Regions from separate parts of the Pannonibacter tanglangensis genome, predicted to be linked through region 2. Evidence: riboswitches for the same ligand, from Rfam matches in the RefSeq annotation. Region 2 holds a riboswitch; each other region holds the start of a gene.
What was found. Region 2 has a riboswitch for thiamine pyrophosphate ahead of thiM (hydroxyethylthiazole kinase). Riboswitches for the same ligand answer to the same signal wherever they lie in the genome.
Positions count from the first base shown of each region.

Region 1: another riboswitch for thiamine pyrophosphate. It lies ahead of GWI72_RS16045 (ABC transporter permease); the one in region 2 lies ahead of thiM (hydroxyethylthiazole kinase).
Region 3: another riboswitch for thiamine pyrophosphate. It lies ahead of GWI72_RS02450 (hydroxyethylthiazole kinase); the one in region 2 lies ahead of thiM (hydroxyethylthiazole kinase).

Region 1 is NZ_JAABLQ010000002.1:283,452-285,644, reverse strand. Features, by position in the region: gene GWI72_RS16050 (ABC transporter substrate-binding protein) at 1-135, opposite strand, end outside; gene GWI72_RS16045 (ABC transporter permease) at 223-1,050, opposite strand; TPP riboswitch at 1,103-1,208, opposite strand; gene GWI72_RS16040 (hypothetical protein) at 1,609-2,193, opposite strand, start outside.
Region 2 is NZ_JAABLQ010000001.1:2,592,760-2,594,952, reverse strand. Features, by position in the region: gene thiE (thiamine phosphate synthase) at 1-168, opposite strand, end outside; gene thiM (hydroxyethylthiazole kinase) at 155-955, opposite strand; TPP riboswitch at 1,298-1,393, opposite strand; gene GWI72_RS11530 (glycine--tRNA ligase subunit alpha) at 1,664-2,193, shown strand, end outside.
Region 3 is NZ_JAABLQ010000001.1:523,994-526,186, reverse strand. Features, by position in the region: gene thiD (bifunctional hydroxymethylpyrimidine kinase/phosphomethylpyrimidine kinase) at 1-40, opposite strand, end outside; gene GWI72_RS02450 (hydroxyethylthiazole kinase) at 81-842, opposite strand; TPP riboswitch at 932-1,035, opposite strand; gene GWI72_RS02445 (Lrp/AsnC ligand binding domain-containing protein) at 1,274-1,510, shown strand; gene GWI72_RS02440 (DMT family transporter) at 1,559-2,193, opposite strand, start outside.

The DNA.
Region 1 (2,193 bases), on a different contig from region 2:
CTGCTTGGCCACCACCAGCGGGGCATGATCCGGATTGGTGAACCAGTCCATCAGGACCGTGAGCTTGTCCGCCGCAAGCGCGGGGGTGGCTGCGGTCAGGGAAAGGGCAAGCACGAGGGAAGCAAGGCGGGACACGGAATGCTCCTTGGGTTGCGGTCCGGAGGCCGGACGGAAGAGAAAACGGAAAACCGGAAGAAACGGGAGGGGCATTGGCAGGTCGGATCAGTCTTCCACCTGCCAGGGCACCAGCAGCCGCGTGAGACGGTCGGCCAGGAAGCGCAGGCTCAGCACCATCACGGCCAGCAGGGCGAGAGCGGCAAACATGACGTCCGTCTGCATCCGCGCGTTGCTCTGCAGCATGATGAAGGCCAGCCCCCCCTTGGCGCCGACCCATTCGCCGATCACCGCTCCGATCGGCGCAAAGACGGCGGCAATGCGGATGCCGGAGGCGAGAGCGGGCATCGCCGACGGGATCCGGAACAGGGCCAGGTCCTGCCAGCGCGACGCCCGGTAGAGGCGGGACAGATCCGAGAGGCCCGGATCCAGACGCCGCAGACCGTCGAAGAAACTCGACGTCACGGCAAAGAAGATCACCAGCACCGCCATCACGACCTTCGATGCGAGACCGAAGCCGAGCCACAGCACGAGTATCGGCGCGATGGCGAACACGGGGAGCGCCTGCGTCACCAGCACGACCGGCAGCAGGCCGCGCCGGATCAGGGGCGACAGCCACATGACCAGCGCCACCAGCACGCCGGCAGCCACGCCGAAGGCAAAGCCGAGGAGGGTTCCGGTGAGGGTCAGCCGGGCATGACGCAGGAGAAACTCATGCTGCTCCACAAGGACCGCGCCAACGGCCATCGGCCCGGGGAGCATGAAGCGGGGAAGTTCGGCCAGACGCACCAGAAGCTCCCACGCCACCAGCAGAAGGGCCAGGGTCAGCACCGGCGCCAGCAGCCGGCGCAAAAGGCTCAGGCTGCTCCGCAGGAGCCCGCCCTGGTCGGTGGTCCGGAGTTCCGAAGGGCCATAGGGCCCGGAGGCAATCGACACGACAAGGATCTCCCGTCATCGGTGTGACCGAACGCGCATGGAGATCCGGGATAAGGCTAAAGGCTTCCGTCCCTTCGCCGGCATGACCCGGATCAGGTTCTAAGGGTTCGGCGTCGAACGCCATCTCAGCTCACACAGGAACACCCCTCGGACCGGCGCAGACCATGCGTGTTTGCGCCGCTGTTGGCAAGATGGAAAATCAGGGGAAGTGCGTGCGGGAGGAATACAACAAGGGCCTCGACCGTCATTCCGGACAAGGGGAGCGGAGCGAACCGGAGATCCGGGGTCTGCACCGGACCTGACCCGGGCCTGACATGGGCCTGACATGGGCCTGACCTGGGATCTGGCAGGCCCGTGCGAGCGAAAGCGAGCTCCAAACTGCTCCGGCTTGAGCCGCAAGCTCGCGACCGGGCGTGCCGCGCTCCGCGCGTCTGATGTCTGGATCCCGGATCGGCGCTTCGCTGCGCTCAGCTGGTCCGGGATGACGTCCGTCGGATGGGTCCGGCCGAAACCAGAACGGGGTCCGAAGGCCCCGTTCACGTCCATGTGCAGGTGACGTCAGCCGTTGGTCCAGGACGCCATTGCCTGTTCGAGGGCGCGGGCACCGGGGGTGCCCTTCTCGAGGGTCAGGATGGCGCGCTTGCCCGTCTCGTAAAGCATCGGAATGTCGATCCAGCCACGCTCGCGCATCAGCGCAAGGTTGCGGTCACGCTCGTTGTCGATGCTGGACAGCGCGATCCAGAAGTAGCCCGGAGCCACCTTGACCGACGCCCCGAGCAGGGCGTCGCCACGGGCTTCCTCGGTCGGCTTCATCACCAGCCCCGGGACGTTGGCCACGTCCTTGCCGGAGAAGCCTTCGGGCAGCTGATACTGGATCTCCACGAGATGGCTCGCCGGCAGCGAGGCGTCCGTGTTCGGCTTGATGCGAACAGACACGGTGATGTTGCGATCCGGGATCTCGGCCTGCGCAGCAAGGACCTGGACCTTCTTGCCGGAATTGTCGGTCTCCTCGACAACACTCCAGGCGACGCGCCCCTGCGAGGCCGTACCCGAGCCGCTGGCATCTTCGCCCTCCTCGTAGAGGATCGAGCGCTGTGCGACGATCGATTCGGCCGGAACCTCGGCCGCCGGAGCCGGCGCGGT
Region 2 (2,193 bases):
TGCCTTCAGCCGCCGGGCAAACTCCGCCACCACCGCATGCGGCGCGCTCTTGTCGCGCAGCTGCACCAGCGTCACGCCCCCGCGAACGGCCGCGATCACGTCGTCCTCAAGTCCGGGGCGACGGATCTCGTCGGTCACGAGATACAGGGAAAGATCAAAGCGGCGCATCGGCATACTCCACAAGCGCCAGGGCATCGACCTGCTCTGGCGTCACATCATGCAAGGCGTTGAGGAAGGCGGTCGCAAAGCTTCCCGGTCGGGGGTCTTCGGCGGCCGCGCGTTCTCCGGCGAGGGCGTAATAGGCGAGAGCTGCGACCGTTGCATGAAACCGGTCGGGCGCACCCGCAGCAAAGGCGGCAACGATGCCGGTCAGGGCGCAGCCGAGCGCCGTGACCTGCGTCATCAGTGGCGACCCGTTGGCGATCCGCGCAATCCGGCGCCCGTCCGTCACCACGTCGATCGCGCCCGTCACGGCCACGATCCCACCCGTGGCCCGGGCCAGGGCGACGGCCGCCGGCTCGGCCGCGTCGGTCCCGTCGCCGCTGTCGGCCCCGCGCGAGGCGCTGGTGCGTCCGGCAACCGCCAGGATCTCCGATGCGTTGCCCTTGATGATCGAAGGCGACAGCCGGGCAAGCCGGCCGTTGATCTCGCGCCGGTATCCGGTTGCCCCGGCCGCCACCGGATCGAGCACGACCGGAATGCCGCGGGCGAGCGCCGCCGTTGCGGCTGCCTCCATGGCGGCGACCCAGTCGGGTTCGGGCGTGCCGGTGTTCAGCGTCACGGCGCTGGCAAGGCCGGCGAACTCCGCCGCTTCCTCGCGCGCATGCACCATCGCCGGCGAGGCTCCGGCGGCCAGCAGCACATTGGCCATGGTCTGCATCGCCACGAAGTTGGTGATGTTCTGCACCAGCGGTCGCCGCGCCCGCATTCCTGCCAGATGGGCGCCGAGCGTCATGGTCGACCCGGCAGCAGCCACGGCTGCCCGTGCAAGGCCGCCCCCTGCGACGCCGGGACGGGCGCTCGCCACCGTGCCGGCGCGATCCGGCCCGGAGGCTGCTTCCTGCCCACGCTGCGGCCCGCCCCGCTCCGAGCGCTCCTGCTCCGTGTTGGCCTGCTCCGGCTTCCGCTGCTCCGGCTGCGGCTGTGCGGTGGCGCTGTCTGTCATGTCCTGTCCTCCATGCATGCGGGCGGTCCGGCGCGGGGAGGCTGAAGACCGCGCGGGACCATGGCTCCGCCCTGGCCGCAGAGGCGGGCGCATCGGCCAGCGGACGGCAACATGGGGGCAGGGATGGTAGGCACAGGTCTGCAAACGACTTCCTCCGCCGGCATGACCCGGTTCAGGTTCAAAGGGTTCCTCTCAGCCCCCGGTTGTGGGGCGCCCCTGTCGCAAGCAGGCTTATAGGCCTGTCGCAGCGGCAGCGCAAGAGGGGAGCGCAAGGTCGCCGCACAGGGGTGCCGCACGGGGACGCCGCACAGGGCCGCCTCACGGGGGCGCCGCATGGGGCCGGCGGCTCGAGGGGAGGGACGCGTGCGCCCTCGCGCCGCCGCGCTTGACCTTGCCGGCGGCCCGTGGCACCTGTCCGGCCGACTGTGCGCGGCCATGGCCGCGCCGCCCTTCGCAATCGGGACCTCATCCATGTCGAACGAAGCCATCCCGGCCCACATGCGCCCTGAAAACTCCTTCCAGGGTCTGATCCTGACCCTGCAGCGCTACTGGGCGGATCAGGGTTGCGTCGTGCTGCAGCCCTATGACATGGAAGTCGGCGCCGGCACGTTCCATCCGGCCACCACGCTGCGTTCGCTCGGGCCGCGTCCGTGGAAGGCCGCCTATGTCCAGCCCTCCCGCCGTCCCTCCGATGGCCGCTACGGCGAGAACCCGAACCGGCTGCAGCACTACTACCAGTTCCAGGTCATCCTGAAGCCGTCGCCGGACAACCTGCAGGACCTCTATCTCAACAGCCTCTACGCCATCGGTCTCGACCCGACCCTGCACGACATCCGCTTCGTCGAGGACGACTGGGAAAGCCCGACGCTGGGGGCCTGGGGCCTCGGCTGGGAATGCTGGTGCGACGGCATGGAAGTGTCGCAGTTCACCTACTTCCAGCAGGTTGCCGGGTTCGAGTGCGCGCCGGTCTCCGGCGAGCTGACCTACGGCCTGGAGCGCCTGGCGATGTACATCCAGGGCGTCGATAA
Region 3 (2,193 bases), 2.1 Mb from region 2:
CGGAGTCGGAGCCTGCAATGGTAAGGGCAATCGCGGTCATGCGGGTTTCCCTGAGGTGGTGGAGAAAGAGGGGGCCGCGCTCAGGCGAGGCGCAGGTGCTGGCCAAGGCTGGCAGCGTCCAGCGCATGCAGCGCGTCCAGGAACAGCGGCACGAAACTGCCGGGCCCGGCGGCAGAGCGGGCTGCCAGCTCTCCGGCAATCGCCACGAAGCTGAGCCCGGCCGCAGCCGCCAGCAACGGATCCGGCTCGACAGCCAGACAGGCCCCCAGCACCGCTCCGGCTGCACAGCCGGTGGCCGTGACGCGCCCCATCATCGGATGGCCGTTGGCAAGACGCAGGGTGCGCGCACCGACCTGCACGAGATCGACGGGCCCGGTCACGGCAAGCGGCACGCCGGCCAGCGCCTCCGCGCCGCCCAGTGCCGCCAGTTCGCCGGCGTTGACCTTGAGCAGCGACGGACGACGGGCGGCAAGATCGCGGGCGAGCGCGAGCCGCGGCGGCGACCGGTCGACGAACACGGGGTCAAGCACCCAGGGCTTGCCCGTCGCCTCGGCGACCTCAAGCCCGAGGGCAAAGGCGGTGCGCCGGCTCTCGTCGAGCGTGCCGAGATTGACAAGGATCGCATCGGCGCTGGCGGCAAAGGCCGGCACCTCTTCGGCGGCAAGCGTCATCGAGGGGATCGCGCCCAGCGCGAGCAGGACATTGGCCGTGAAGGCCTGGGCTACGGCATTGGTCAGGCAGTGAACGCGCGGCGCGGCAGACCGCAGCCGGTTGAGCACACGGCCGATGTCGATCGAAAGGGCGTCCGCCGTCGGCGCGGTTGCGGTGGCCGGGGCCGTCATGCGTCCCGCCTCCGCGATGTCCGCGCAGCGCGCATGCCGGTGCCTGTGTGATGAAGCTCGTCACGCGCCGCAGCCGTGACCCGTATCGACTGGTCCGTCATCCCAAATCCCTCCGCCGGTACGAGCCGGATCAGGTTCAAGGAGTTGGCGCCTGCGCCTCTCAGCCCGTCAGTGGGCACCCCCATGAGATGGCATGACAGCTAACAACTGCGACGCGTCATTGCAAGCAGATTGGCGCGGCAGGCCGACGCGGGTCAGCGCCCGCACGGCATCGGACGGCAGGGGGCGACCTTGGCGCGTCGGGGCGGCTTGTCGGGGCGGCTTGTCGGGGAAGCTTGGGGACCGCAGCGCATGATTGACGGCCCGCCCCGGATCAGCCATTCAAGCCAGAACGAAATGCCCCCGCCCGGGGGCGTCACGGGACCCGAGCCATGAAGCCGTTCTTCATCATGATCAAGTGCCACCTGGGGGAGACCTACAAGGTGGCCAACGCGATTGCCGACGCCGAGATCGCCTCGGAGATCTACTCGACGAGCGGCGACTACGACCTGCTGGTCAAGGTCTACATCGAGGACGGCGACGACATCGGCCACTTCGTGAACCAGAAGCTGCACTGTCTGGAGGGCATCCGCGACACCCGGACGATCATCACGTTCAAGGCATTCTGAGCCGGGCCGGCACCGCTGCCCAAGCCCGGCGGTTGAAGCCGGCGGCCGTCACGGCCTGAGCGGGCCCGAGGCCTCGCGCGCCTTCGTGTCATCGCGTCCAAGCTGACGCTCGCGAAACATCACGAACAGGCCGGCCGCCGTCACAATCAGCGAGCCGACGATCACCTGCCAGACCGGCACCTCGGCAAAGAACATCCAGCCGAGCACGACCGCCCAGATCATGTTGGCGTAGTCGAAGGGGGCAATCGTCGAGGCGTCGGCGTAGCGATAGGCCTCGGTCATGACGATCTGGCCGACACCGCCCGACAGCCCCACGAAGATGAGCAGCGCGGCCGTTTCCCAGTCCGGCAGGACCCAGGCGAAGGACGGATCGAGCCAGCCGAGGGGGATTGTCGCCAGCGCCATCACCGAGGCGCAGGCCGAGAACCAGAGGACGATGGTCGAGGTGCGCTCCGTCTCGCACAGCTTGCGCACGAAGATCATCGCCATGGCCGAGAACAGCGCCCCGAGCGCGGCAGCCGCGGCTCCGAACCAGGTCGCCCCCGTGATCGTCAGCCCGCCCATGTGCGGCGACAGGATGATGAGGATGCCGACAAAACCGAGGGCAACAGCGCTCCAGCGGTAGATGCGCACTGCCTCGCCCAGAAACAGGAAGGCCAGCACCACGACGAACAGCGGCGAGG